DNA from 3 places in the Phytomonospora sp. NPDC050363 genome. Region 1 is predicted to be linked to each of the others. Evidence: riboswitches for the same ligand, from Rfam matches in the RefSeq annotation. Region 1 holds a riboswitch; each other region holds the start of a gene.

Region 1 (6,404 bases):
GCGCCTGCCCCCGCGCCGGTCGGCGGCACATCCCGCAGCAACCGCACGATGGCCACGGCGACCACCGCCAGGATCACCGCGCTGATCCCCGCCACCAGGTGCAGTCCGCTCACGAACGCCTCCCGTGCCGGCGCCAGCAGCGCCTCCCCCAACCCGGCCGGCAGTTCCCCGGCCACCACCACGGCGTCGGCGAGGCTCTCGCTCGCCTGCTCCGCCGCCGCCTCGGTCACTCCGTCCGGCGGCGTGAACCGCGCGGTGTAGACCGCCGCCGCGATGCTGCCGAGCGCGGCGAGCCCGAACGCGAAACCGAACTGCCCGCCGGTCTCGTTCAGGGCGGCGGCCGAGCCCGCCTTCTCCGGCGGCGTGGCGGCCATGATCAGCTGGACGCCCAGCGTCACGAGCGGCCCGGAGCCCAGGAAGATCAGCGTGAACCCGGCCGCGAGCACGAGCGGCCCGGACGTGGTGTCGGTCCGCGTCAGCATGACCAGCCCGGTCACCGAGACCGCCAGACCGGCGCCGATCAGGTAGGCCGGCCGAAACCGCCTGGCGAGCAGCGGCGACACGATGAACGAGATGGCGTTGGCGATCACGGCCGGCATCATCCACATGCCCGCCTCGAACGGCGAGAGCCCTTCGACCAATTGCAGGTCCTGCGTGATGAACAGCATGAGCGCGCCCATCAGCAGCGTCGCCGACAGCGTGCCGCCCAGCGCGGTACTGAACGAACGGTTCGCGAACAGCCGCAGGTCGAGCAGCGGGTGCTCCAGGCGCCGCTGCCTGCGGGCGAACAGGACCGCGAACAGCACCCCGACGACCAGCGCGGCCATGGGGGGCAGGCTCCCGCCGTTGTGCGCCAGTTCCTTGAGCCCGTAGACGGCCGGCAGGACCGCCGCGAGGGACAGCGCGACGCTGACCAGGTCGAGTTTCCCGCCTCCGGGCGCGCGGAACTCGGGCAGCAGGATGGGGCCGAGCACGAGCAGCAGCGCCATCGCCGGCACGCCGAGCAGGAAGACCGAGCCCCACCAGAACCGGGTGAGCATCGCGCCGCCCACCAGCGGCCCGATCACCGCGCCGGCCGAGAAGCACAGGCCCCAGATCCCGATCGCCAGCCCCATCTGGCGGGCGTCGCGGAACAGGGTGCGGATCAGCGACATGGTCGACGGCGCGAGAACGGCGCCGGCCACGCCCAGCACGGCGCGGGCACCGATCAGCATCGCCGGACTGACCGAGTAGGCCGCCACGACGGAGGCGGCGCCGAAGGCCGCGGCCCCGATCAGCAGGAGCCGCCGCCGGCCGATCCGGTCGCCGAGCGTGCCCATGGTGATCAGGAATCCGGCGAGCATGAAACCGTAGACGTCGGTGATCCACAGCTGCTCGACGCCGTCGGCGCCGAGGTCGGCCGTCATGTGAGGCAGGGCGAGGAGCAGCACGTACACGTCGATGGAGACCAGCAGCGTCGGCAGGGCGAGCACCGCCAGCGCGATCCATTCGCGCCGGCCGGCCCTCGCCGGGATCGAGTCGTTCATGAGCGTCCTTTCCGAATGCGGGACGGGTGTCACCGATCTGTCGGGGCGGGTGATCACTTCTCGACATCCGGCGCGGAGAAATTCTCGGCGCGGGTGCGCCACCGTCCTCTGTGCACACCCCGTCCCCGGCCCCACCAGCCCTCCCGCGCGGCACCGAAGCGGGCCTCCTGGAACCCCTTGGCGCCCTACCTCACATGCGCCACGCCCGAACATCTTGGGGTCCACATTTCCCACTACCCCAACATGTAGTCTGTTCCACGCCAACGGTTCACGGGAAGCCACCTGCTTCCCGTGAGGCAACAGGGAACCCGGTGAGAGTCCGGGACTGTCCCGCAACGGTGAGCGGCCCCGCCGCGAGTCCGGAGACCTGCCGCTGGCGCGCGCGCCGACGGCGCGTGCCGCTCCCCGGTCTCGTGGACAGGACCGCAGCGAACGCGTGCGCCCGTCCCGGCGTGCGTCGTCCGCCTCGTCCGCGTCCACCGGAGAGCGATCGGATCGACGTACGCGAGGAGGCCGTCTCGTCATGGCAATCACCACCGTGAGCTTCACCGGGGACGCCGGAACCGCCGAAGCGGCACCGGCCCTCCACACCCGCATCTTCGTGGCGGCCGAGGGACTGCCCGACACCGAACCGGCGCGAGTCGTCCGCGCCGTCGAGACCGGCCGGGCGCCCGGTTCGACCGAGGCCGAGGACCTCGAACTCGCCGTCCGGGCCGCGGCGGCCCTGATCGGCACCGACCCGCAGTACTCGCGGCTGGCCGCGCGGCTGCTGGCGCACGTGATCCACGACGAGGTGGCCGGCGGCGGGCTGCGCTCCTTCGGCGATTCGGTCGCCGAGGGACACCGCCTGGGCCTGCACAACACCGAACTGGCGGCCTTCGCGGCGGCGAACACCGCCGCACTGAACTCCCTTGTGGACGACGCCGCCGACGACCGCTTCGGCTATTTTGGGCTCCGCACCGTCTACGACCGCTATCTCCTGCGCCATCCCACGACCCGCAAGGTCATCGAGACCCCGCAGTGGTTCCTGCTTCGTGTGGCCGCCGGCCTGTCCTCGACGGTGGAGGAGGCGGCCGAACTCTACGGATTGACCAGCCGTCTCGCCTACCTGCCGAGCTCGCCGACCTTGTTCAACTCCGGCACGGCCCACCCCCAGTTGTCGTCCTGCTTCCTCCTCGACTCCCCGCGTGACGAGCTGGAGGCCATCTACGGCCGCTACACCGACATCGCGCGCCTTTCGAAGTTCGCCGGCGGCATCGGCGTCTCCTGGACCCGCGTCCGCTCGCGCGGCTCGCTCATCAAGGGCACCAACGGCAACAGCAACGGCATCGTCCCGTGGCTGCGGACGCTCGACTCCTCCGTCGCCGCGGTCAACCAGGGCGGCCGCCGCAAGGGCGCGGCCTGTGTCTACCTGGAGCCGTGGCACGCCGACATCGACGAGTTCCTCGAACTCAAGGACAACACCGGTGACGAGGCGCAGCGCACGCACAACCTCAACCTGGCCGTGTGGGTCCCCGACGAGTTCATGCGCCGGGTCGAGGCCGACGCGCCCTGGTCGCTGTTCGACCCGAAAGACGTCCCGCTGCTCACCGACCTGTGGGGTGAGCGCTTCGACGCCGCCTACGCCGAGGCCGAGGCGGCCGGGCTGGCGAGGCGGACGGTCCCGGCGCGGACCCTGTACGCGCGGATGATGCGGACGCTGGCGCAGACCGGCAACGGCTGGATGACCTTCAAGGACGCCGCCAACCGCGCGAGCAACCAGACCGCGCGCGAGAACAACGTGATCCACCTGTCGAACCTGTGCACCGAGATCCTGGAGGTCACCGACAACGACACCACGGCAGTGTGCAACCTGGGTTCGATCAACCTGTCGGAGCACGTCGCGGCCGATGGCGTGGACTTCGCGGCGCTGGCGCGCACGGTCCGCACGGCGGTGAGGTTCCTCGACCGGACCATCGACCGCAGCTACTACCCGACCGACCCGGCGGGCGCGAGCAACCGGAAGTGGCGTCCGGTGGGCCTGGGCGTGATGGGGCTGGCCGACGTCTTCTTCAAGCTGCGGCTGCCCTTCGACTCGCCGTCGGCCAAGGAGCTGTCGACGCGGATCGCCGAGGAGATAGCGCTCACCGCCTACGAGACCTCGGCCGAGCTGGCCGAGCGCCTCGGCCGCCACCCGTCGTACCCGGACACCCGGGCCGCCGACGGCGTCCTGCACGTCGACCACTTCCCGCAGGCCGTGATCGCCCAGCCGGAGCGGTGGGATGCTCTGCGCGCCAAGGTCTCCCGCACCGGACTGCGCAACTCGCTGCTCATCGCGATCGCCCCGACGGCGACGATCGCGGCGATCGCGGGCAGCGCCGAGTGCATCGAGCCGGTGGTGTCCAACGTGTTCAAGCGCGAGACGCTGTCGGGCGAGTTCCTCCAGGTCAACCCGTACCTGATCGCCGAGCTCAAGCGGCTCGGGCGCTGGAACGACGCCACGCGCGGGGCGCTGCTGGGGTCGGAGGGCTCGGTACAGGACTTCGACTGGCTGCCCGCCGAGCTGAAATCGCTGTACCGCACGGCGTGGGAGCTGCCGCAGAAGGCACTGATCGACCTGGCCGCGGCGCGCACGCCGTTCATCGACCAGAGCCAGTCGCTCAACCTGTTCATGGCCGCCCCGACGATCGGGAAGCTGTCGTCGATGTACGCCTACGCGTGGCGCGAGGGCCTCAAGACCACGTACTACCTGCGTTCCCGTCCGGCGACGCGGATCCAGCAGACCACGGTGGCCGCCGAGCGTCCGGCGTCGATCGTGGAGCTGCCGCGGTTCACCGCCGACGAGGCCGTCGCCTGCTCCCTGGAGAACCCCGAGGTCTGCGAGGCGTGCCAGTGACATCCCACCACGACGACGTCAGAGAGGAACACCGGTGACCGTCCCCCACCAGCGAAACCAGCAGATGCTGCTCGACCCGGGCATGGACCTGACCCTGCGCCCGATGCGCTACCCGGACTTCTACGAGCAGTACCGGGCGGCGATCCGCAACACGTGGACGGTCGAGGAGGTGGACCTCGCCGCCGACGTCTCCGACCTCGCCAAGCTGACTCCGGGCGAGTACCACCTGGTCAAACGGCTCGTGGCCTTCTTCGCCACGGGCGACACGATCGTGGCCAACAACCTGGTCTTGAACCTGTACAAGCACGTCAACGCCCCCGAGGCGCGGCTGTACCTGTCGCGGCAGCTGTTCGAGGAGGCCGTGCACGTCCAGTTCTATCTGACGCTGCTGGACACCTACCTGCCCGACCACGAGGACCGGGTGCAGGCGTTCTCGGCGATCGAGCACATCCCGTCGATCAAGGAGAAGGGCGACTTCTGCTTCCGCTGGATCGACTCGATCGACAGTCTCGACCAGCTGAGCACGGCCGCCGACCGGCGCTCGTTCCTGCTCAACCTGATCTGCTTCGCGGCGTGCATCGAGGGCCTGTTCTTCTACGGCGCCTTCGCCTACGTGTACTGGCTGCGCTCGCGTGGGCTGCTCGACGGTCTGGCGACGGGCACGAACTGGGTCTTTCGCGACGAGTCGATGCACATGAACTTCGCGTTCAGCGTCATCGACACCGTGCGCCGCGAGGAGCCGGCCCTCTTCGACGAGGAGCTGACCGCGCAGGTCACGAGGATGCTGGAGGAGGCCGTGGACTGCGAGGCGAACTTCGCCGCCGACGTGTGCGGTGAGGGCCTTTCGGGGATGAACACCGCCGACATGCGCCACTACCTCGAGTACGTCGCCGACCAGCGGCTGGCGCGCCTGGGGATGCCGGCACGGTTCGGGTCGGCCAATCCCTTCGACTTCATGGCGCTGCAGGACGTGCAGGAGCTGACGAACTTCTTCGAGCGGCGCGTCTCGGCCTACCAGGTCGCCGTGTCGGGTCAGGTCAGCCTCGACGAGGACTTCTAGGAAACGCTCCGGCGGCCCGCGCGCGACCCGCGCGCGGGCCGCCGCGTCAATTCCGCGTCAAGACGGCTGTCGAGGTCCTGACAGTCCCATCGATGTCGGCGCAGGTCACAGCCTCGCGAAGCGTTTTCGGGACACTGTGGACGCCGTCGCGCGGGCATACCGTCGGCTTATGGAGACCCTCGGGAAGAAGACACAGAACCGCCGGACTGTGCTCGTCATGGCGGTCCTCACCCTGCTCGGCTACGTCGTCTACGTCGCGGCCTATCAGCCGACTCCCTTCGACAGGTTCCAGGCCGCCGACCCTCGCGGGGCGTCGGCCTGCCGCGGCCTTCAGCACTGGCTCGACGAGGGCGGAACGCCGGTGTGGGTGCCGCGGATGAACGCCATCGGCTACAACGCGTCTCTCGCCAGGACCCCTGCGATCAGCCGGACCTCCGGGCTCATCGAGGACGACGAGCGCTTCGCCGCCTTCCGCGACGGCGCGGTGCAAGACGAGTACCGCTTCTACGGCTACGGTCGCGGACGCGACTACGCCGACGACCTCGCCTCGCTCGACCTGGCCTGCGCGGCACAGGGCATCGACATGCCCGCCTATCACGCGCTCGTGTGACGCGAGAGGGCCGCGTACCGCATCGGCACGCGGCCCGCCCCGGCGAGCCCTAGTCGCGCGCCGCCGAGGGCCCGGCGACCCGGCCGGCGAGAACGAGGCCGACCACCGCGAAGAGCGCCGAGATCGCGTAGACGGCGATGAAGGCGGTCGGACCGGGGCGGGTGACCAGCGCGGCGAACAGGGCGCCGACGATGGCCAGCACGGCGGCCGAGGCCAGCGAGTCGGCGAGCTGGAGGCTCGCGGAGTTGGCTCCGGCCTCGCCGGGGGCCGAGGCTTCGAGGGTGAGCACCGACAGGGTCGGGTAGGCCATGCCCATGCCGAACCCGGCGGCCG
Region 2 (6,404 bases), on a different contig from region 1:
CCACCCTCCTTCGCAACCTTTCAGTTGCCATCTATGGCAACCTACAGGTTGCGATGTTGATCCGCAAGTGTCGCGTCCTTTCGCGGGGGCGCCGCCGGGAAGCGGCGCCCCCGTTCGCGCGTTAACGCTCCTCGCGGAACTCGGCGTGCCCGCCGAGGCGCGGGTCGAACTTGCGCAGGACGAGCCGGTCAGGGTCGTTGCGGCGATTCTTGCGTGTCACGTAGGTGTAGCCCGTCCCCGCGGTGCTGCGGAGCTTCACGATCGCGCGAATGTCACCAGAAGCCATGGTCACCCTCCTTGAAAAGCTATGCATAATGATAATCATTATCAATACCTGCTTATTCCCAGGAGGCTCGCATGACCACCACCGGACCCGCCGCCCCGCCCCGGCCGACGACCCCCACCCCCGTGACACGCACCCCCGTCACCGTCCTCGCCGGCTTCCACGCCCACGCCACCACCGCCGTCGCCGACCGCCTCCTGAACGCCGAACCCGAACTGCTCCTCGTCGGCCACGACCTCACCGCACTCGCCGACGGTGTCGTCCGCCGCCGGATCCGCGACTCCTCCGGCATCCTCGAAGAAGGGGAGACCCGCCTCACCCACGGCTGCGGCACCTGCGCCATCCGCGAGGACCTCGTGCCGGTCCTGATGCGCCTGGCCCGTGACCACCCCGGCAGGCCACTGCTCGTCGAGCTCCCGGAGACCGTCGAACCCCAATCCGTCGCCGAAGCCTGCGCCCACCTCCACGTCGACGGCACCCCGGCGGCCGAGGTCATCCGGGTCGACTCCTGCACCACTGTCCTCGACGCTCTCAGCCTCCGAGGCGACCTCAGCAGCGTCGACGACATCGCCCGCCGCCGCCGCACCCCCGTCGAGGACACACGCGGCGTCGCCGAGGTCGTCGTCCGCCAGATCGAGTACGCCGACACCGTCCTCCTTCACGGCGAAGCCGCCGGCGGCGCCTACGAAACCGCCCGCCTCGGTGTGCTGGCCCGCAGGCTCGCACCCTGGGCCGCCCACCCCGAACCCTCCGACGACCACGGCCTGGCCGCCGCGATCCTGCGCACCGGCCGCCACGACCCGCGACGCCCGCCGGGCCCGGCCCGCGCGCTCGCCGGGCTCACCCTGGGCGTGCACGCACCCTTCGAGGACTGCGGGGTCATCTCGATGCTCTTCGCCGCCCGCAGGCCCTTCCACCCCGAGCGGCTGCACGCGCGCCTGGATGAGATCGCTTACTCGGCCCTCCGTGCACGCGGACACCTCTGGCTGGCCACGCAGCCCGACACCGTCGTCGCCTTCGAAGCCGCCGGCGGCGGCATCGCCATGGCTTCTCTGGGACCGTGGCTCGACGCGGTCCCGGTGGAATCCCGGGAAGCGCACAGCGCCGTCCGCCGTGTCGCCGCCGCGCTCGACTGGGACCCCTACTACGGCGACCGGGGAAACTCGCTGGCCTTCATCGGCGAGGGTTTCGACGTCGACGAGCTGCGGGTGCGACTAGAGGACTGCCTGCTGACCGACCTGGAACTCGCGGAGGGCGAGGATGCGCGCAGGGCTTGGAGCGACCCCTTCGCCGGCTGCTTCCCGTCACATCCGTGAGCGGACGTCCCCGGCGAGTTCGAAGGTCTCCTCGTCGAACAGGACGAGCCGGGCACTCTCGACGGAGGTGGGCGTGGTGTCCATCGCGTCGAGGGCCACCCGGATCGCGTCGTCGGGCGGCCAGCCGAAGATCCCCGCCGAGATGAGCGGAAAGGCGATCGTGCGCGCGCCCAGCTCGTCGGCGACGGCGAGGCCGCGCACGTAGCAGGACCGCAGGAGGTGGGTCTGGTCCTCGTCGGGCCAGTAGTGGGGGCCGACGGTGTGGATCACCCAGCGGGCGGGTAGTCGGCCCGCCGTCGTGGCGACGGCCTCGCCGGTCGGCAGGCCCTTGCCGTACCGCGACCGCCGCAGTTTTTCGCACTCGGCGAGGATCGCGGGGCCTCCGGCGCGGTGGATGGCGCCGTCGACTCCTCCGCCGCCGAGCAGGGAGGAGTTGGCCGCATTGACGATCGCGTCGGTCTTCTCCGCGGTGATATCGCCCTGTACGAGTTCCACGCGCACGATTGCCTCCTCACCGTGATGGACGGCACCATGCTCCCACGGCCCCGCGCGACTAACCTGATCATGGCGCTGGTGCGCCGGCGACCGCCCGGTCCCGGCGCCGAGAGGGAACCCGGTGGAAGTCCGGGGCTGCCCCGCAACGGTCAACGCGCATTGCGCCGTGAGCCCGATACCTGCCCGCGCCCCGCGCGCGACCGCGTGCGCGGTGACCGCCGGTCTCGCGGGTGGGCCGAACGGGAGCGCGAACCCCTCGTGCCCTGTCCCGCCCTCGTTCGACGGTCGGCGTCCGTTCGCGAGGGAAGGAACGAGCATGACCACATTGGACCGGCCGGATGCCGCGGGGACCGCGCGTCCGCCCTCGGCCTCCCGGGTCACCATGTCGAGCATCATGGGCCCGCAGGACACCAACCTCATGGGAACCGTGCACGGCGGGGTGATCCTCAAGCTCATCGACTCCGTCGCCGGCGTCGTCGCCGCACGGCACAGCGAGGGACCCGCCGTCACCGCCTCCATGGACGAGACGGCCTTCCTGGTGGCCGTGCGGGTCGGGGACGTCGTGCACGTCGACGCCCAGATCACCTGGACCGGGCGCAGCTCCATGGAGGTGGCGGTCAAGGTCACCGCCGACCGCTGGGACGAGTCGGTGCCCGCCACCACCGTGGCCACCGCCCACCTGGTGATGGTCGCCGTCGACGACACGGGAAGCCCTCGCCCGGTCCCGCCGCTCGTGATCGGCTCGGACGCCGACGTCCGCCGCTCGCGGGAGGCCGAGATCCGTCGCACGCACCGGCTCGCCCTGCGCTCCGCCCTTCGCGACGCAGCCGAGGCTTGAGGGGACCGGTCCGCCCCGGACGGTGGGGTCGTGGCGGTTCGCCCGGGGCAACTAAGATCCCGCCATGACCGATCCCCAATGGCAGCAGCAGGGACAGCCCTATCCGCAGTACGGGCAGGAGCCCCCGCCGCAGGGACAGCCCGGGCCGCAATGGGGCCAGCAGCCTCCCGCGCAAGGCCAGCCGCAGGCCGGCGGCTGGCCCGCACAGCCGCCCCCGCCCGGATACCAGCCCCAGCCGGGCTACCCACCCGGGCCCCAGCAGGGTTTCCCCGGACAGCCGGGCTGGCCCGCAGGCCCCGGGCTGCCTCCGGCCGCACCGAAGCGGACCGGCCTGATCGTCGGGGCGGTCGTCGGAGCGGTCGTCCTGGTCGCCGCCCTCATCATCGGCGGCGTCGCACTGTGGTCGGGCGGCGCCGACGAGCGCAGCGGTGGGGGAGGCGCGCCCACAGCGGCGGTGGAAGGACACGGCGTCGTCGTCGGCGAGGGTCCCGTCAAGGTCGAGATCTGGCTGGACTTCCAGTGCCCGCCTTGCGGGGAGTTCCACGCCAACGCGGGTAAGACACTGCGAGAGTTCACCGCGGCGAACCGGATCACGGTCGTCTACCACCCGCTGAACTTCCTGGACTCCATGTCCACCGACGAGTACTCGACGAGGGCCGCGTCGGCGTCGGTGTGCGCTGCCGACCAGGGTGAGTTCGAGGCCTACGCCGACTTCCTGTTCACCAGCCGGCCCGTCGAGGGCGGCCCCGGCCTCTCCGACGAGGAACTGGTCCAGGGCGGAACCCCCATCGGCCTCGCGGACCCGTTCGCGGACTGCGTGCGCACGACGAAGTACGCCGACTGGGTCGAGACCGGCACCACCGAGTCCGGCGTCGGCGCGGTTCCCACCGCCACGATCGGCGGCTCGCCGGTCGCCGACATGACCAACTTCGTCACGGCCCTCGAAGCCGCCGCCTAGGGCTTGACCGGTGGGTCCCGTGGGAGCCGCAGCCCTCGGTGACCCACCGACTCGCCCCTAACCCAGCCGCAGGCCGCGCGGTGTCTCCCGGAAGCCCGCGGCGGCCAGGGCCGCGCCGAGCACCGTCCCCGCGACGGGTTCGCCGTCCCCGCGCTCGACCGCGAGGGATCCGAGCCCACCGCGGCGGACGGTGTCCACCAGCGCCACGGCCGCCGCGCCGAGCACGCGCTCGTCCTCCGTGTACGACAGCATTGTGCGGCCGCCGCGTTCGACATAGAGCGCGAGTTCGCCGCCGGCCAGGACCACCAGCGCTCCCGCGCGGCGACCGGGCCGGTGCCCTCCGCTGCCGTCGGCGACGGTCTCCCGCGCGTCCGGCCAGGACAGGCCCGCCCCGAAGGGGTTCGCCGGGTCGGTCGCGGCGAGCACGACGATCTCGTCCCCGCCGGGAAGCGCACACGCGCGCAGGCGGTCGACGGCGCCCGGCTCGGCGAACTGCGCCGCGCCGAGGCCCGCCACGAAGTAGCCGCGCCGGACCGCGCCCCTGTCCTCCATGGCCGAGAGCACCGGATAGAGGCCGACGGTCGTCTCCCGGACGAGGACGCCGTGCCGGTCCAGCGAGGCGGCCGCCCGTGCGTGCAGACGCCGGGTCGGGTCGGTGTCGCGTTCGGGAAGCCGTTGCCAGCGACCGGTCGCCGTCGGCGGAGACGTCCTGGGAACGCGGCCGGTCCGGCGGGCCAGTGGGAAACCCGGTCGCACGCGTCTCGAACGCGGCGGGCTCGGCCGGGACTTGTGCGCACCCGCGCCCGACAGCAGCGTGCGCAACGGTGCCAGGGAGTCGTTGGTGATCCATCCCGACCACACCAGGTCCCACAGCACCGAGACGAGGGTGGCGTCGTCCTCGGCGTCCACGGTCTCGGAGAGGTCGCGGAAGAACCTGGCCTGGCCGAGCGCGTCCAGCACGGCCTCGTGCAGATCGCTCGACACCGCCTCCGGGTTCGGTTCGGGCAGCAACAGTTCGGCGGAGTCGGCGTAGGCGAGGGTGACCCAGCCGTCATTGGCCGAGATCGAGGCGGATCCCGCCCACAGCAGTTCACCGGACGACGTCAGCTCGTCGAGGAAGACCGGCGTGTAGTCACCGACCCGGGCGGGCAGGATGAGGCGTTCCAGCGCCGAGGCGGGCACCGCGACGCCCTGCAACTGCTCGACGGCCGCCGCCACCGCGTCCACTCCCATCGCATCGGCTCCGACGCCCTGCCAGCCGGGCAGGAAACGGGCGTAGGCGTTCGGTGGGACCGGCGCGATCTCGGCCCGCAGTGCCGCGAGGCTGCGGCGCTTGAGGAGCCGCAGCACTTCCACATCGCACCACTGCGGCTCGTCCTCGGTGAAGGAGCCGTGCGCGAGGGCACCGGCCGCCGCGAGCCCGCGCAGCACCGGCTCGGCCTTCTCCTCGGGGACACCGAAACGCGTGGCGCAGGCCGCGGTCGTGAAGGGCGTGTTCGTGCGCGCGTAGCGCGAGACGAGGTCGCCCCAGGGGGCGGCGATGGGGGCCAGGAAGGCTTCGGGGACGTCGGTGAAGGCGACCTCAAGGGCCTGCGCGTACCGCCCGGCGTCCTCGGCGACGATCCAGCGCATGTCCCCGGCGACGGGCACGGCGACGACCCGCCCGGCGTCGGCGAGTTCGGCGAGCCATTCCGGATCGGCGCCTCTGGCGGCGATCTCCTCGGCGGACAGGTCGCCGACGACGCGCAGCAGTTCGACGACGTCCTCGGCGTCGCGGAGCCGTTCGGCGCCGGTCCACTGGAGCCACCCGGAGGCTTCGGCGACGACGGCCGGGTCGAGCAGTTCGGTGTGCTTGACCTCGCCGAGGAGTTCGGCGAGCAGGGTCGAGTCGACCGCGAGGGCGTTGGCGCGGCGTTCGGCGACGGGGGTGTCCTCGGAGTAGAGGTTGCCCGCGACGTAGGCGAACAGCAGGGACCGTGCGAAGGGCGACGGCCGCTTGGTCTCCACGTCCACGAGGCGGGTCGTGCGGCCGGCCAGGTCGCGCATGAGACCGGTGAGGGCGGGCAGGTCGAAGAAGTCCTCGACGCACTCGCGGGCGGCCTCGGCGGTGACCGGGAAGTCCTCGAACTCGCGGGCGACGCCGAACAGCTGCGCGGCCCGCTGCCGCTGCTGCCACAGGGGCTGGCGGCGGCGGGGGTCGCGGCGGGGCATCAACAGTGAGCGCGCGGCGCATTCGCGGAAGCGCGCGGAGAACAGCGTGGAGTTGGCCAGCTGCCCCGTGACCAGCGCGGCGATTTCGTCGGGGTCGAAGGCGACGAGCTCGGCGCGAGGCGGCTCGGGCATGTCGGGCAGCCGCAGCATGATCCCGTCGTCGGTCGGCAGCGCCTGGGCGTCGACTTTGTACAGTTCGCTGATTCGGGCGGCGATGGCCAGCGACCAGGGGCCGTTGACGGGTTTGCCGAGCAGGGAGTGCACGGCCAGGCGCCAGTCGCCCAGTTCGTCGCGGAAGCGCTC
Region 3 (6,404 bases), on a different contig from region 1:
CGAGGCCCTCGACCGCTGGGAGAACGCGCCGGGAGTGCGCGCGATCCTGATCACCGGCGCGGGCGAGCGGGGCCTGTGCGCGGGCGGCGACATCCGAGCGGTGCACGCCGACGCGGTCTCGGGCGGGACGGCCTCGCTGGACTTCTGGGCGGCGGAGTACCGGCTCAACGCGCGCATCGCGTCCTATCCCAAGCCGATCGTGGCGTGGATGAACGGCCTGGTGATGGGCGGCGGGATCGGGATCGGCGGCCACGCCGGCGTCCGGCTGGTCAGCGAGCGTTCGCGGCTGGCGATGCCGGAGGTCGGCATCGGCCTGCATCCCGACGTCGGCGGCAGCCGGCTCCTCGCCGCCGCGCCCGGCCTCACGGGTCTGCACCTGGCGCTGACCGGCGGCTCGATCGGGGCCGGGGACGCGATCTACGCCGGACTGGCCGACCACTACATGCCGACGGCGCGTTTCCCGGAGCTCGCCGCCGCGCTGACCGACGGCCGGGTGCCCGCCTTCGGCACCCCTCCCCCGCCGGGCGAGCTCGCGCAGGCGCGCGGCTGGATCGACGAGTGCTACGCCGCCGAGGAGGTCGATGAAATCCTCGACCGGCTGCGCGCCCACCCCGACCCGGCGGCGCGGGCGGCGGCCAAGGAGATCGAGGGCAAGTCGCCGACCTCGCTGGCGGTGACGCTGCGGTCGGTGCGCTCGGCGGCGGCGTTGCCGAGCCTTGAGGCCGCGCTCGACCAGGAGTTCCGCCTGTCCTCGGCGCTGCTGCACACCCATGACCTCGCCGAGGGCATCCGCGCGCAGATCATCGACAAGGACCGCGATCCGCGCTGGAGTCCACCGATGGCCGACCCCGCGTTCGTCGCGTCCTGCTTCGCGCCGAGGGACCGCGAGCTCGGGCTGGCGTGAGACCCCGGCGGGATGCTCCCGCCGGGGCCGTCTCACTCGGGAACCGTCGTCGCTAAGGGGCGACCGTCGGCTGACCGCCGGAACCGAAGGCCCAGCCTTCGACCGAGCCCGGCGCGGGGTTGTAGGAGGTCGCGCCGCTCGTGCTGTAGCTCCAGGTGCCGCCCGGGGCGGCGTGCCAGTACGACCAGTAGGCCGAGGCGGGGGGCGTGTTCACGCACGCCTCGGCGGCCGGGAGCGGCAGTCCGTCGACGCGGCAGATGAAGGCCTTGCCCCAGCGCTGGGTGCCGGTGATGACGAACCCGGCGTCTTCGAGGGCTTCCAGTCCGGTGGCGGGATCGCCGAGCGCGCAACGGGTGTCGACGCTTCCGCCGAACGCGGTGAAGTCGACGACGACGGTGACGCCGGTGGTCCCGGCGCAGGCGGCGGCGTGCGCGGGGCGCGCGGTCGGGTCGGCGGCGATGAGCGCGACCGAGGCGAGCGCGGCGGCGAGCAGGAGCACCGCGCGGCGGGTGAGGGTGGACAGGGTCATGTCGGTGCTCCTTCTAGTGGCAGTACAGGAGGGGGTCGCCGGTGGCCGAGCCGTCGGCGTCGAGGTCGGCGAGGCTGGTCGTGCCGAGGCCGAGGACGGCTTGGGCGGTGGCGCGATTGGCGGTCGACGGGTCGAAGGGCCCGGCCTTGAGGTTGATCGCGCCGCGGGTGGCGATGGTTCCGGTGCAGTCGATCTGGAGGGTCTTGACGAACTGGCGGGCCTTGATCGCCGCGCCGAGGCGTCCGCCGGCGAGCAGGGCCTGGGCGGCCAGGCCGGTGCTGTTGGCGTTCTCGACGCCGAGGTCGCTGAAGGATCCGTTGGGCGACTGGACGCTCGCCAGCCAGCGCAGTCCGGCGCCGGCGTCCGGCCAGCGGCCGACGGCGAGGAGCGCCTGGACGGCGTAGGCGGTGGCGTCGACGCTGCTCGTGCAGGTCGACTCTCCGAACAGCAGCGGGTAGCCGCCGTCGGCGCAGCGGCTGCCGGCGAGGAAGCCGACCGCCGTCGAGGGCGCCCCGGTCGTGGTGCGGTCGAGCGTCAGGATCGCCAGCGACTGGCTGAAGGCGTTGCTGTAGTCGCCCCAGGCCGAGGCGTCGGAGAAGCGGCCGGTGGCCGTCTCCAGGGCGCGCAGGCGGGCTTCGAGGTCGAGGCCGGCGAAGGTGCTGGGGTCGCCGCCGCGGACCTGGACGGCCAGCGAGAGCTTCGCGGTGGCGCCGGCGTAGGACTCGGTGCCCTCGCCGACGTAGCCGCCGGTGACGCCGGGTTCGGCGAGCCAGTCGAGGGCGCGGTCGGCGTGGTCGTCGGCCGTCCCGGTCGCCGCGAAGGCGAACACGGCGTCGAGGGTGAGTCCCTGGTCGGGGTAGGCGACGCCGTCGAAGACGGTCTCGAAGCGTTCGCCGTCGACCATCTGGCGGGCGAGCCAGCCGGCGGCGGCCTCACCGCGGTCGACTGTGGGGGGCGATGCCGCGACGGGCGTGGCGGCGAGGACCGCGAGCGCGAGTCCGCCGATGAGGGCGGCGCGCGGCAAGAGGCGGTGTGACATGGGCGTGGTTACGCCTTTCCGGTATGCGGGACCGCGCACCGGTCGTCACGGGCATTGGGGGCGCCTGAGCATCCGGTCGCCGTCCCGCGGACCACGACGGGAAATGGGCGAAGCAGGACGGGCGGGTATTCGGGCTCGCCGCGGTTGCGACCGCGGCCCACCGTTGCGGGTCAGCGCCGGATTTCGACCGGACTTCCCCCGCTACCGTCCTCATTGGAGTTGCAGCAGGCAGTATGGACAGCCGCACGGGGAGTGTCAAGACGGGCCTGAGGGCACGGCCCGAATGTGTGCCGTATCGCTCTGGCGAGCTGGCGCACGGGCGGTCGCCGGCAGTAGACTCCGGTCGCCGGTGATGAGCCGGCGACACAATCGAATCGCGTGTGCGACAAGGGGAAGCCGGTGCGAATCCGGCGCTGACCTGCAACCGTGAGCGGCGAGAGCCGCAAGTCGGAACACCTGCCGTACGCGTGCACTGCTTCTCACTGTCATGGTCTGCGGTGTGGAGCCCGGTAGCCGAGTCTTTCGGGCCCCTGCGGCATTCGTCACGGATGCGCCAGGGGTTCTTTCGTTCCACCGCCCTTCCGGGTCCCCGACGCCGACCGCCCCTCGCGCGTTGAAAGGTGCCCCCGATGCCCGGCAGACCATCCGGCCGAACCCTGGCCATCCTCGGAGCGGGAGCCTCGGTACTCGTGGCCGCCGCCGTGGCCATGTCCCCCTCCGCCCTGGCCGACACCGCCGCCGCCCGCGACGCCGCGACCTGGCAGGCCGGCGAGATCACCGCGGAGGGCCACATCCCCACCGGCTGGGGCACCACGGACTGGGGGCTGACGATCGACACCCTCATCGCCCTGAAGGCCACCGGTGTCGAGAAGGCCACCGCCGACAAGATCACCGCCGCCCTCGAAGAGCGCGCCTGGGAGTACTTCTCCCTCGACCTGTGGGACACCAAGGGCCAGCGCATCGCCGGCGCGGCCGCGAAGGTCCTGTACGCCGCCACGATCTCGGACGCCGACCCGGAGGCCTTCGGCGACTACGACATGCGCCAGGAGGTCCTGGACCTCGTCGCCGGTGCCGACAAGGGCCCCGAGGAGGGCCGGGTCAAGAACAAGGTCACCGACGGCAGCGACTCCAGCAACACCTTCGACCAGTCCCTGGCGATCCTCGGGCTGGCCGGCTCGGGCGACGTGCCGCAGAGCGCCGTCGACTTCCTCATCGACCAGCAGTGCTCCGAGGGCGGTTTCCGCCTGTACCCCTACGCCTTCGGCGGCACGACCGTCAACGGCGACTGCGACGCGCAGGAGAACCCGGTCCTCGACCCCGACTCCACCGGCATGGCCGTGCAGGCGCTCCTCGCCGCCGCCGGGGACGGTGCCGAGGGCGCCGCCGCGGCCGCGAAGAAGGGCGGCGACTGGCTCAAGGAGATCCAGCGCGCCGACGGCGAGTTCGGCGGCTCGGGTCCCACCGAGGCGTCCAACGCCAACTCCACCGGCCTGGCCGGACAGGCCCTGGCCGCCACCGGGCACCAGGCGGAGGCCGACCGGGCCGCCGCGTGGGTCGCCGCGCGCCAGATCACCGCCGCCGACGCCGGTGCGGCGAGCGAGGACGTCGGCACGATCGCCTACAACGACGAGCTGCTCGCCGACGCGAAGGCCAACGGCCTCGACCCGCTCCAGCGCGACACCTGGCGCCGGGCCACCCCGCAGGCGCTGCTGGTGCTCGCGCAGGTCCCGCTGGGCGAGATCGGCAAGACCGACCCGAACCCCGGCGGCTCCGACTCGCCGAGCCCGACGGACCCCACGAGCTCCTCGCCGACGGCGACCGCCACGCCGACCCCCACGGACCCGGCCTCCTCGGCGCCGGTCACCACTCCGGCCACCACGACGACGGTCGGCGTCCCCCCAGGCCCCGGCGGCAACGGCAAGCTCCCGCTGACCGGTTCGAGCCTGCTCATGTTCGGCGGTGCCGCGCTGATCCTGCTGGCAGGCGGCGCGGTGCTGTTCCTCGCCGCCCGCAAGCGCAAGGGGGCGCAAACATCATGAGCACCCCCCGACGCATCCTCCACGCGCTCGCCGCCGTGGCGCTGCTCGCCGGGCTGAGCACGGCGGTCGCGGCATCGCCGGCCTCGGCGGTCGACGGGTCGAAAGGCACGCCCGGCCACTGCCCCGACGCCACCGGCGTCACGGTGGTCATCGACTTCCAGGAGCTCGGCGGGACCACGATCATCCGCTGCGCCCCCGGCGATCAGGCGACCGGGCACGCGGCGCTGAAGAACGCCGGGATCCAGATCACCGGCACCAACCGCTGGGGCGAGGCCTTCGTCTGCCGGATCGAGGGCAAGCCGGGAGCGGCCGACGAACCGTGCATCGACACTCCCCCCGCCACCGCCTACTGGAGCTACTGGCACTCGCCCAACGGCGGGAACTGGACCTACAGCCAGTGGGGCGTGATGAACCGCAAGCCGCCGCAGGGCAGCTTCGAGGGCTGGTCGTTCTCCAAGAACAAGTCGGCGACGAGCAACCCGGCGCCGCGCATCGCCCCGGTGCGGCCCGCGCCGCCGCCCACCGGCGGAAACGACGGTGGCGGTGACGACGGGAACGACGGCGGTGACGACGGCTCCGGCTCGAACGGGTCGGGCTCCCCCGGCGGCGGTGATCCGGCGAAACCCGGCGACGACGAGCCCGGCGCCCCGAAGAAGCCCGGCGAGTCGGGCGCTCCCTCCGCGAGCACCGGCCCGTCCGCGCCCGTCGAGTCCTCCCCGGGCACGGCCGTGCTGCCCACCGAGGCGCCCGGCTGGACCGGGGTCGGCGAGGACGGCATGCAGAACGCGTCGAACGCGACCAGCCGCGGCATCCCCGGCAGCACCCTGGCCGGTATCGCCGTGGTCGCGCTGCTCGCCGTCGGCGGCGGAGCGGTCGCCTGGCGCCGCAAACACGCCCGACGCGGCCAAGAGAGTTGAGCCTCGCCGGACTGTGGCCACCGCTGCCGCGCACCGTTCACCCCGGTGCGTGGTGGCTGTGGTCGCTCGGGCTCGCCACCGCGGCCAGCCGCACCACCAATCCGATCCTGCTGGTCATGATCCTCACGGTGTGCGGCTACGTCGTCGTGCGCCGACGCGGTGACGCGCCCTGGGCGCTGGCCTTCCGGATGTACCTGTACCTGGCCGGGTTCATCGTGACGATGCGGGTGGTCTTCCGGATCGTCTTCGGCGGCGGGCAGGGCGACATCATCCTGTTCACGCTGCCCGAGATCCCGCTGCCGGAGTGGGCGGCGGGCATCCGGCTGTTCGGCGCGGTCGCCGTCGAACAGGTCCTCGGCGGCTTCTACGACGGACTGCGGCTGGCGACGATGGTCGTGTGCGTCGGCGCCGCCAACGCCCTCGCCAACCCCAAACGCATGCTCAAAGCCCTGCCCGGTGCCCTGTACGAGATCGGCACGGCCGTCGTGGTCGCGCTGACGGTGGCGCCGCAGCTCGTCGAGAGCGTCATACGCGTACGGCGGGCCCGCCGCCTGCGAGCCGGCGGGCAGAAGGGCCTGCGTGCGCTGCGCGGGATCCTCATACCCGTCCTCGAAGACGCGCTCAACCGCTCGCTCGCGCTGGCCGCCGCCATGGCCTCGCACGGCTACGGGCGCACCGGGCGGGTGCCGCGAGGGACGCGCCTGCTCACCGGGTCACTGGTCGTCACCGGCCTGCTGGGGGTGTGCGCCGGCCTGTACGGGGTCATGGACGCCTCGACCCCGCCATATATGAGAGCACCCATGCTCCTGGCGGGCCTGGCCGTGGCCACCACCGGTTTCGTCATCGGCGGCAAACGCGTCCGGCGCAGCCGCTACCGCCCCGACCGCTGGCGGCCCGGCGAGTTCACCGTCGCCGCCTCCGGCCTGGCCACCGGTGCGCTGATGTACCTCACGACCCGTGTCGACCCGGCGAACCT

What was found. Region 1 has a riboswitch for cobalamin ahead of AB0I28_RS35345 (ribonucleoside-diphosphate reductase subunit alpha). Riboswitches for the same ligand answer to the same signal wherever they lie in the genome.
Region 2: another riboswitch for cobalamin. It lies ahead of AB0I28_RS03480 (acyl-CoA thioesterase); the one in region 1 lies ahead of AB0I28_RS35345 (ribonucleoside-diphosphate reductase subunit alpha).
Region 3: another riboswitch for cobalamin. It lies ahead of AB0I28_RS08925 (peptidase); the one in region 1 lies ahead of AB0I28_RS35345 (ribonucleoside-diphosphate reductase subunit alpha).

The regions. Positions count from the first base shown of each region.
Region 1 is NZ_JBFAKK010000018.1:128,519-134,922, forward strand. It holds gene AB0I28_RS35340 (MFS transporter) at 1-1,526, opposite strand, end outside; cobalamin riboswitch at 1,774-1,916, shown strand; gene AB0I28_RS35345 (ribonucleoside-diphosphate reductase subunit alpha) at 2,050-4,401, shown strand; gene AB0I28_RS35350 (ribonucleotide-diphosphate reductase subunit beta) at 4,466-5,461, shown strand; gene AB0I28_RS35355 (hypothetical protein) at 5,631-6,071, shown strand; gene AB0I28_RS35360 (MFS transporter) at 6,121-6,404, opposite strand, start outside.
Region 2 is NZ_JBFAKK010000001.1:791,537-797,940, forward strand. It holds gene rpmG (50S ribosomal protein L33) at 122-286, opposite strand; gene AB0I28_RS03470 (GTP-binding protein) at 358-1,599, shown strand; gene AB0I28_RS03475 (O-acetyl-ADP-ribose deacetylase) at 1,588-2,100, opposite strand; cobalamin riboswitch at 2,154-2,296, shown strand; gene AB0I28_RS03480 (acyl-CoA thioesterase) at 2,411-2,932, shown strand; gene AB0I28_RS03485 (thioredoxin domain-containing protein) at 2,997-3,890, shown strand; gene AB0I28_RS03490 (DEAD/DEAH box helicase) at 3,948-6,404, opposite strand, start outside.
Region 3 is NZ_JBFAKK010000003.1:176,947-183,350, reverse strand. It holds gene AB0I28_RS08935 (enoyl-CoA hydratase/isomerase family protein) at 1-904, shown strand, start outside; gene AB0I28_RS08930 (hypothetical protein) at 957-1,433, opposite strand; gene AB0I28_RS08925 (peptidase) at 1,447-2,472, opposite strand; cobalamin riboswitch at 2,575-2,732, opposite strand; cobalamin riboswitch at 2,814-2,951, shown strand; gene AB0I28_RS08920 (cell wall anchor protein) at 3,102-4,511, shown strand; gene AB0I28_RS08915 (hypothetical protein) at 4,508-5,428, shown strand; gene AB0I28_RS08910 (CbiQ family ECF transporter T component) at 5,425-6,404, shown strand, end outside.